3 regions of the Neisseria dentiae genome follow, and region 1 is predicted to be linked to each of the others. Evidence: predicted binding sites of a transcription regulator. Region 1 holds the regulator's gene; each other region holds the start of a gene.

Region 1 (3,287 bases):
AGTAGGCATCGATGTCGCGCTCGTTCTGAACATAGACATTGGCGATTTTGCCGATAGACGACACGCCCAAGGCAATCAGATCACAGTCGGCATAAGTGGAATAGCCTTGGAAATTTCGTTGCAGCCAGCCTTCTTTCAACGCCAGCGAGAGTTCGTCGTCGGGTTTGGCGAAATGATCCATGCCGATAAATACATAGCCGCGGGCGGTGAGCGTTTGCACGGCGTATTGCAGAATATCGAGTTTTTCTTCGCTGCCGGGAACGGCGGCGGTGTCGATGCGGCGCTGCGGTTTGAAAATATGCGGCAGATGGGCGTAGTGGTAAAGCGCCAGGCGGTCGGGGTCGAGCGAAAGCACGGTTTCGAGGGTGGGTTTGATGCTTTCGAGCGATTGGTGCGGCAGGCCGTAAATCAGATCCACGCTCACCGATTTGAACCCCGCTTCGCGTGCGGTCTCAATCACTTCGCGCGTTTCTTCAACAGTTTGCACGCGGTTGACTGCTTCCTGCACTTTCGGGTCGAAGTCCTGAATGCCCACGCTCATGCGGTTGAAGCCCAGCCTGCCCAAATGCAGCACGGTTTCGCGGCTGACCTTGCGCGGGTCGATTTCTATCGAATATTCGCCGCCGGGAATCAAATCGAAATAGCGCCGTATCATCGCAAAAACGCGCTCAAGCTGCCCGTCGCTCAAAAACGTGGGTGTGCCGCCGCCGAAATGCAGCTGCGCCAACTGATGGCGGCCGTCCAGATGTGGGGCGAGCAGCGCCATTTCTTTTTCGAGGTATTCGAGGTAGGCATCGGCGCGGGTTTTGTCTTTCGTGATGATTTTGTTGCAGCCGCAGTAATAGCAGATGGTATTGCAGAAAGGAATATGGATATAAAGCGACAAGGGTTTGTTTAAAGCCCCTGCGTGACGCATATTGAGTGATTCCAAATAGTCGGTTTCGCCAAAACCGCTGTGGAAGCGGTCGGCGGTCGGGTAAGAAGTGTAGCGGGGGCCGTTGGAAGGTAGAGAAGCAATCAGCCCGCGGTCGAATTCAGGCTCAGTGTTGTTGTGTATCTTTATGATTTTCATTAAATAATTTTCTTGATTCGGAATGGATAGGCAAACCAAAGGTAGTTTGATAGAATACCTGCACTATCATAAACAAGCCTTGACTGGAGTCAATAGTCCTTAAGTCGCGGCTTAACTATATAAAAGTTGCTCAGAAGAAAAGGTGCCCGCTATGCCCGCACACACTGCCCAACATCAGATGAAAACGCTGTGTTCAACGTGTTCCTTACGCGAACTGTGCCTGCCCGTTGGGCTGATGCCGACCGAGTTCGCCCAACTGGATGCCGTTATCCGCCAAAGCCGGCGTTTGAAAAAAGGCGAATATCTCTTTCGTGCGGGCGAGCCGTTTACCTCACTGTTTGCCATCCGCACGGGTTTCTTCAAAACCACCATCGCCAGCCAGGACGGGCGCGACCAAGTAACCGGCTTTTTCATGTCGGGCGAACTGATCGGCATGGACGGCATCTGCACACACACCCACAGTTGCGATGCCGTGGCCTTGGAAGACAGCGAAGTGTGCGAGCTGCCGTTTTCGCATATGGAAGAGTTGGGAAAGAATATTCCCAGCCTGCAAACCCACTTTTTCCGCCTGATGAGCCGCGAAATCGTGCGCGACCAAGGCGTGATGCTGCTGTTGGGCAATATGCGCGCCGAAGAGCGGTTGGCGGCTTTTCTGCTCAACTTGTCCAACCGCCTGTATGCCCGCGGTTTTGCCGCCAATGATTTTATTTTGCGGATGTCGCGCGAAGAAATCGGCAGCTATCTGGGGTTGAAACTGGAAACCGTCAGCCGAACCTTGTCGAAATTCCATCACGAAGGGCTGATTTTGGTCGAACACAAACACATCAAAATTTTAGAGCCGCAGGCTTTGAAGAAAATGGTTTCCGGCTGCGAACACGCCGTATAACTATTTGAACCCCAAAAGGCCGTCTGAAAAATATTTTTCAGACGGCCTTTAAATATTTCCGTTTAGGATTTTAGATGGAAAAATCTTCCTCAATCGGTTCATATAACATTTTGTCAATCTGCGTGCGGGTGAGTTTGGGTGCAAACAGATTAATAAAGTCATAAGTATAGCCGCGCAGATAGGTATCCGGCCGCAGTGCGATGTAGGTGTGGGAAGGCTCGAACAAATGCGAAGCATCGATCAGGTGCAGATCACTGTCGGTTTTGACATCGTAAGCCATTTTCGCCATCAAACCCACGCCCAGGCCCAGCCTTACATAGGTTTTCAACACATCGGTGTCGGCCGACGACAACGCCACGGTAGGCAAATCCAAGCGGGCTTTCTGAAACGCACGGGCAATATTATTGTTGTGGTTAAGGGCAAATTCGTAAGTTACCAGCGGAAAAGCCGCCAAGTCTTCGATTGCCAACGGATGGCGGCAGTCTAAAAGCGGATGGTCGTCCGGCACAACCACCGCATGTGTCCACGCTTCGCAGGGCAGTTTGCGCAACTCGCCGTTTTCCTCCAGCGCTTCGGTGGCAATTGCAAAGTCGGCTTCGCCGTTAACCACCATTTGCGCCAGCACGTCGGGGCTGCCCTGCTTGATGCTCAGGCGCACTTTGGGGTAGCGCTGCACAAATTCCGCCACAATGGCCGGCAGCGCATAACGTGCCTGCGTGTGGGTGGTGGCGATGGTTAACGAACCGCTGTCGTGTTCGGTAAACTCGCTGCCGATATTCTTAATATTCTGCACATCGCGCAAAATCCTTTCGGCCAGCTCTAAAACCGCCTTGCCCGGTTGCGAAACCGAGACCACGCGTTTGCCGCTGCGGATAAATATCTGTATTCCCAACTCTTCTTCCAGCAGCCTGATTTGTTTGGAAATGCCCGGTTGGGAAGTAAACAGGGCTTCGGCGGCTTCAGATACATTCAGATTGTGGCGGTAAACTTCGAGCGCGTAACGCAATTGCTGTAATTTCATCTTAAAAAACCAAGCGGCGGGAGTTTATGGGTTTTGTAGATTCTGTACGACAAACGCTTGGCAATGTAGCACACTTTGGCAAAATCTGCCCGATTGTCTCGGTGAAAGGGTTAAAGCTTTTGTTTTTTAATAAACAATCTGTTATTGATATTAACTAGTCATGGCTGGCTGGCGGCGTTAACTGTTGCTTCCGTGCAACGGGATTGCCCCGCAAATGTTGATTTGCTTGCTAATACATGACACGGGCTTGATTTTTCGGCATGATTCAGAAACAGGAAGCGGGTCTTTGCCGTTGTGCACGGGCAGTT
Region 2 (3,287 bases), 970 kb from region 1:
CGCTACGGAACCATGCGTGATTTGGTGTTGGGGCTGGAAGTGGTTTTGCCAAACGGCGAATTGGTTTCGCACCTGCACCCGCTGCACAAAAACACCACCGGTTATGATTTGCGCCATCTGTTTATCGGCAGCGAAGGCACGCTGGGTGTGATAACGGGGGCAACGTTGAAACTGTTTGCGCTGCCGAAAACCGTTGAAACCGTGTGGGTGGGGGTGGATTCGATAGAGCGGGCGGTGGAGCTGCTCACGCTGGTGCAGGGCGGTTTTGCCGAGCGTTTGTGCAGCTTCGAGCTGGTCAGCCGTTTTGCGTTGGCGTTGTCGTCGGATTTCAGCCGCATCGGCCAACCGGTTGATGCGCCGTGGCATATTCTGCTGGAGTTGGCCGATTCGATGGAAAGCGGCGGCTTGGGCGAGGAGTTGGCGGAGTTTTTGCTGGCGCACGGTTTCGACAATGCCGTGGCGGCGCAATCCGAAACCGAACGCCAAGCCTTGTGGACGTTGCGGGAAAATATTTCCGCATCACAGCGCAATCTGGGCGCCAGTATCAAACACGATATTGCGGTGCCGATTGAAAACGTGGCCGGGTTTGTGGCCGATTGCGAAACTGCGCTTCAAACGGCTTTTTCCGGCATCAATATCGTGGTGTTCGGCCATTTGGGCGACGGCAGCCTGCACTACAACACTTTCCTGCCCGGCGTGCTGGATAACGGGGTGTATGAATATGAGGATGCGGTGAATGCCGTGGTGTATGAAAACGTGTTGGCCTGCAACGGCACGGTGGCGGCGGAGCACGGTATCGGCATAGTGAAGAAGCAATGGCTGCCGAGCGTGCGCAGTGCGGCGGAAATCGCATTGATGCGGGCGGTGAAGGCCGAACTTGATCCGCGCGGCATTATGAACCCGGGCAAATTGCTGCCGTAGTTTTGTTTCAGACGGCCAAAGGCTTGTGAAAAATTCGGGCAGGCCGTCTGAAATATCCGGCTTGCGGCCTTTGCGAAGCTAATAACGGTAAATAAACTTTTCTTGGGTTTTGCACAGGTTTCAGCCTGCCAAAATAATCGTTGGCCCGTGAAAAATTTTCAGGCCGTCTGAAATGTTTTCAGACGGCCTGTTTTAATCCGCACAATTTAATTATTTTACGCCTGTTTTTTGCTGCGTAACAGAGTTTGCCCGGCTGTTTTATCCTACTACATTTTGTTACCTGATTTATATCAAGTAGTAATTTTGTTTCAATAAAATCGCAGCGCATCCGTCTTGAATAAGTGCTATTCTGTGCCCATTAAGTTTCATGTAACCCGTTTCTTATCGTTTGAAAAAACAAGGAGTTCAAAAATGGCTACCACCGCACAAGAGCGCCCCGCCGCATGGGCCGGCTTTAAAGCCGGCGAGTGGGAGAACAGTATTGACGTACGTGATTTTATTCAGAAAAACTACACGCCTTATGAAGGTAACGCCGACTTTTTAGCGCCGGCCACCGAAGCCACCACCAAACTGTGGGCCGAAGTGATGGAAGGCATCAAAGTGGAAAACCGCACCCACGAGCCTTATAAAATCGACGCCCAAGTGGTTTCCGGCATCACCAGCCACGGCCCTGGCTATATCGACAAAGATTTGGAAACCATCGTCGGCCTGCAAACCGACGAACCGTTGAAACGCTCCATCATGCCTTTCGGCGGCCTGAAAATGGTGCAGGATTCCTGCAATATCTACCGTGTGGAGCTGAACCCCACCGTAACCGAAATCTTCACCAAATACCGTAAAACCCACAACCAGGGCGTGTTCGACGTTTACACCCCCGATATCCGCCGCTGCCGCAAATCAGGCGTGCTGACCGGCCTGCCCGATGCTTACGGCCGCGGCCGCATCATCGGCGACTACCGCCGCGTGGCGTTGTATGGTATCGACCGTTTGATGGCCGACAAAGTGGCGCAGTTCAATTCGCTGCAACCCGATTTGGAAGCCGGTAAAAACTTGGAAGAAGTAATCCGCCGCCGCGAAGAAATCAACGACCAGCACAAAGCCTTGGGCCAAATGAAAGAAATGGCCGCGAGCTATGGTTTTGATATTTCCGGTCCCGCCAAAAACGCCCGCGAAGCCGTGCAGTGGACTTACTTCGCCTACTTGGCTGCCGTGAAATCGCAAAACGGCGCCGCCATGTCGTTCGGCCGTGTGGCCACTTTCTTGGACATCTTTATCGAGCGCGACCTGCAAAACGGCACGTTAACCGAAATCGAAGCGCAAGAGCTGATCGATCACTTGGTGATGAAGCTGCGTATGGTACGCTTTTTGCGCACCCCCGAATACGACCAATTGTTCTCGGGCGACCCGATTTGGGCCACCGAATCCATCGGCGGCATGGGCTTGGACGGCCGCACGCTGGTAACCAAAAACAGCTTCCGCTTCTTGCACACTCTGTATAACATGGGTCCGTCACCCGAGCCGAACATCACCGTGTTGTGGTCCGAACAGCTGCCCGACGGCTTCAAGCATTTCTGCGCCAAAGTATCCATCGACACTTCGTCTATCCAATACGAAAACGATGACTTGATGCGCCCCGACTTCAACAGCGACGACTACGCCATTGCCTGCTGCGTCAGCCCGATGGTGGTCGGCAAACAAATGCAGTTCTTCGGCGCGCGTGCCAACCTGGCCAAAACCCTGCTGTACGCAATCAACGGCGGCGTGGACGAAAAATCGAAAGAACAGGTCGGCCCCAAATCCGAGCCGATTCTCGACGAAGTGTTGGATTTCGACACCGTGATGGCGAAAATGGACAACTTTATGGATTGGTTGGCCACCCAATACGTTACCGCGTTGAACATCATCCACTACATGCATGACAAATATTCGTATGAAGCCGCGCTGATGGCCCTGCACGACCGCGACATCAAACGCACCATGGCCTGCGGTATCGCCGGCTTGTCGGTAGCCGCCGACTCGCTTTCCGCCATCAAATATGCGAAAGTGAAACCCGTGCGCGATGAAAACAATATTGCTGTCGATTTTGAAATAGAAGGCGAATACCCGCAGTTCGGTAACAACGACGACCGCGTTGACGACATCGCCTGCGATTTGGTAGAACGCTTCATGCGCAAAGTGGCCACCCACCCGATGTACCGCAACGCGATTCCGACCCAATCCGTGCTTACCATCACTTCCAACGTGGTTTACGGCAAAAAAACCGGTAACACCCCCGACGGCCGCCGTGCAGGCGCACCGTTCGGCCCCGGCGCCAACCCCATGCACGGCCGCGATGTGAACGGTGCGGTGGCTTCGTTAAGCTCGGT
Region 3 (3,287 bases), 240 kb from region 1:
TCGTCGTTCAACGCGCCCCACATCAGACCCTGCATCACGCCGGAAATCCACATGGAAGCGATGTAGAGCACAACGCCGATGGTGGCAATCCAGAAGTGCGCTTCGATCAGTTTGGTGCTGTACATTTCTTTTTGGCCGAACAGGCGCGGAATCAGGTAGTAAATCGCGCCGATGGTAACGAAGCCTACCCAGCCCAAAGCGCCTGAGTGAACGTGGCCCACGGTCCAGTCGGTGTAGTGGCTCAATGCGTTGACGGTTTTAATCGACATCATCGGGCCTTCGAAAGTGGACATACCATAGAACGAGAGGGAAACCACCAGGAATTTCAAAATCGGGTCGGTGCGCAGTTTGTGCCATGCGCCGGATAAGGTCATGATGCCGTTAATCATGCCGCCCCATGAGGGTGCGAACAGAATCAATGACAACACCATGCCCAAAGATTGGGTCCAGTCGGGCAGTGCGGTGTAGTGCAGGTGGTGGGGGCCTGCCCACATATAGGTGAAAATCAGCGCCCAGAAGTGCACGACAGACAAACGGTAAGAGTAAACCGGGCGGCCGGCTTGTTTGGGTACGAAGTAATACATCATGCCCAAGAAAGCGGCGGTCAGGAAGAAGCCCACGGCATTGTGGCCGTACCACCATTGAACCATGGCGTCGATGGCACCCGAGTAAAGCGGATAAGATTTCATGGCGCCGGCAGGAATGGCCAGGCTGTTAACGATGTGCAGCAATGCCACGGCCAAAATAAATGCGCCGTAGAACCAGTTGGCTACATAGATGTGTTTGATTTTCCGGGTGGCGATGGTGCCGAAGAACACGATGGCGTAGGCAACCCATACCAACGCAATCAGGATATCGATCGGCCATTCCAATTCGGCATATTCCTTACCCTGGGTATAGCCCAGCGGCAGGGTGATGGCGGCCAAAACGATAACCAGCTGCCAGCCCCAGAATGTGAAGGCGGGCAGCCATTTGCCGCCGAACAGGCGCACGTTGCAGGTGCGCTGCACTACATAATATGATGTGGCGAACAAGCCGCAGCCGCCGAAGGCGAAAATCACCGCATTGGTGTGCAGCGGGCGCAGGCGGCCGAAGTGGAACCAAGGTCCGATGTCTGCAAGGTTGAGGGCGGGCAGGAACAGTTGGGCGGCGATAATCACCCCCACCAGCATGCCCACGATACCCCAAACTACAGTCATGATGGCAAATTGGCGCACCACCTTGTAGTTATATGTTTGCGTTTCCATAAGGGTCTCCATTAAACATGGCAATTTACACTTATCGGTTTGCTCCGGCTTGCTGAAACACACCAAAGATACACCCGATTTTTCTTAATTTAACACCGAGTAGTTGCGCGGATAGGCAATTTACGGCAGCTTAACCCGTGCATTCTAAATCAAAACCCGTGCCGTACCAAGCCGAATCGGCATAAAACCGCAATTTTTACCGAGCGGGGCGGGTTGATTTCGGCCATATTTTGTTAGATTATAGATTCACTACATAAAGTTTCTTGACATAAGTCAAATTTACTCAAGCAGCCATACAAACTTTAACCGTGCCGGTAATGCCATGATCCAATACACCCTCACTCCCGAACCAGCCGCCCATCTGTGGCGGGTTTGTTTGAGTTTTTATTCAAAAGATAACCGTCCTTTACAAATCAAGCTGCCCAATTGGGTTCCGGGCAGTTATCTGATTCGCGATTTTTCGCGCCATATCATCTCTATCGAGGCCTGCTGCAATGGTAGGCCGGTTGCATTGGAACAGGTGTCGAAAAACGAATGGACGGCTGAGAACCCGGGCGGAGAGTGGCAAATCCACTACACTGTTTATGCGTTTGACTTATCCGTGCGCGGTTCGTTTTTGAGTGCGGAGCGCGGCTTTTTCGACGGTGCCTGCCTATTGCTCCGGGTGGAAGGATACGAAAACGGGCTACATCAGATTACTTTCCCGCGATTGCCCGAAAACTGGCAGATTGCCACAACGATGCCGGCGGCGGGCGGGCGTACTTTTCAGACGGCCTCTTATGCCGAACTAATCGATTATCCGTTTGAGCTGGGTTTGTTTGAAACGTTGCACTTCGAGGCTTGCGGTATTCCGCACCGTATCGTTTTGAGCGGGCATTACCGTGATTTCGACCGCGGTCGTTTGCTCGGCGACGTGCAGAAAATCTGCGCGGCCGAGTTGGAAATGTTTGCCGGCGCGGCACCGTTTCAAGAATATCTGTTTCTGCTGCATGTGGGCGATAACATTTACGGCGGTTTGGAGCACATCAGCAGCACGGCGCTCTTGGCCGACCGCAACAGCCTGCCTGCGCGCGGCATGGGCGGGCCGGATGATGCCTATATCCAGCTGCTCGGGTTGTTCGGCCACGAGTATTTCCATGCGTGGAACGTAAAATCCATCAAGCCCGCCGCGTTTGAGCCTTACCGCTTGGACAGCGAAAGCTATACCGAGCAGTTATGGGCGTTTGAGGGCATTACGTCTTATTACGACGATCTGTTTTTAGCCCGCAGCGGCGTGATTGCGCCGGAAGCCTATTTGAAACTGCTGGCGCAAGGCATTACCCGCGTGCAGCAGGGCAAAGGCCGTCTGAAACAGACTTTGGCACAATCAAGTTTTACCGCGTGGAACAAGTTTTACAAGCAAGACGAAAACAGCCCCAATGCCATCGTGAGCTATTATCAGAAAGGCGCACTGGCAGCTTTGTGTCTGGATTTGCAGATTCGCGGCAGAAGCGCGGGCAAGCACAGTTTGGATACGGTGATGCACACGCTCTACCGCAATTGGCGCGAAAACGGCAAAGGCATCGAAGAGCGGCAATGGCAGGCATATTGCCAAGAAATCACCGGTTTGGATTTGAGCGGTTTTTTTCAGACGGCCTTATATTCCACCGACGACCTTCCCCTGCAAAGCAGCTTGGAGCTTGCGGGCGTGAAGTTGGAATGGCTGGCCGCGCCGCACAGCCACGGTGGCGGCTTGGGCGGCGGAGAAGTGATGTGGCCGGCAAGCGATTTGGGCGCACGTTTCAAGCAGGATAACGGCGACATTACTTTAACCCATGTGTTCAACGGCGGCAGTGCCGAGCAGGCCGCGCTGTGCCCGAAAGACAAAATCATCGCCCTAAACGGCTTTGCCTGCACAGCCTTCGAGAAGCAGTGGGCGCAGTTCGATATAGGTGAAACTGTGCATATTCACTATTTCCGCCACGGTGTGTTGCATGAAACTGATTTAACCGTGCAGGCGGCGGAGGCCGATACGGCCATCCTGCATATCGCCGACCGCAG

Evidence for each region. The regulator FNR, encoded in region 1, switches genes on or off when oxygen is low (the NO sensors DNR and NnrR bind a similar motif). The targets are predictions, from matches to a motif close to TTGATNNNNATCAA.
Region 2: a site for FNR is predicted at 1,202-1,215, ahead of pflB (formate C-acetyltransferase). Genes of this name have one in related genera too.
Region 3: a site for FNR is predicted at 1,511-1,524, ahead of ccoN (cytochrome-c oxidase, cbb3-type subunit I). Genes of this name have one in related genera too.

The regions. Positions count from the first base shown of each region.
Region 1 is NZ_CP059570.1:2,164,328-2,167,614, reverse strand. Features, by position in the region: gene hemN (oxygen-independent coproporphyrinogen III oxidase) at 1-1,072, opposite strand, end outside; gene fnr (fumarate/nitrate reduction transcriptional regulator Fnr) at 1,224-1,958, shown strand; gene H3L92_RS10125 (CysB family HTH-type transcriptional regulator) at 2,029-2,979, opposite strand.
Region 2 is NZ_CP059570.1:379,314-382,600, forward strand. Features, by position in the region: gene H3L92_RS01805 (FAD-binding oxidoreductase) at 1-921, shown strand, start outside; gene pflB (formate C-acetyltransferase) at 1,333-3,287, shown strand, end outside.
Region 3 is NZ_CP059570.1:1,924,344-1,927,630, reverse strand. Features, by position in the region: gene ccoN (cytochrome-c oxidase, cbb3-type subunit I) at 1-1,247, opposite strand, end outside; gene H3L92_RS09075 (M61 family metallopeptidase) at 1,570-3,287, shown strand, end outside.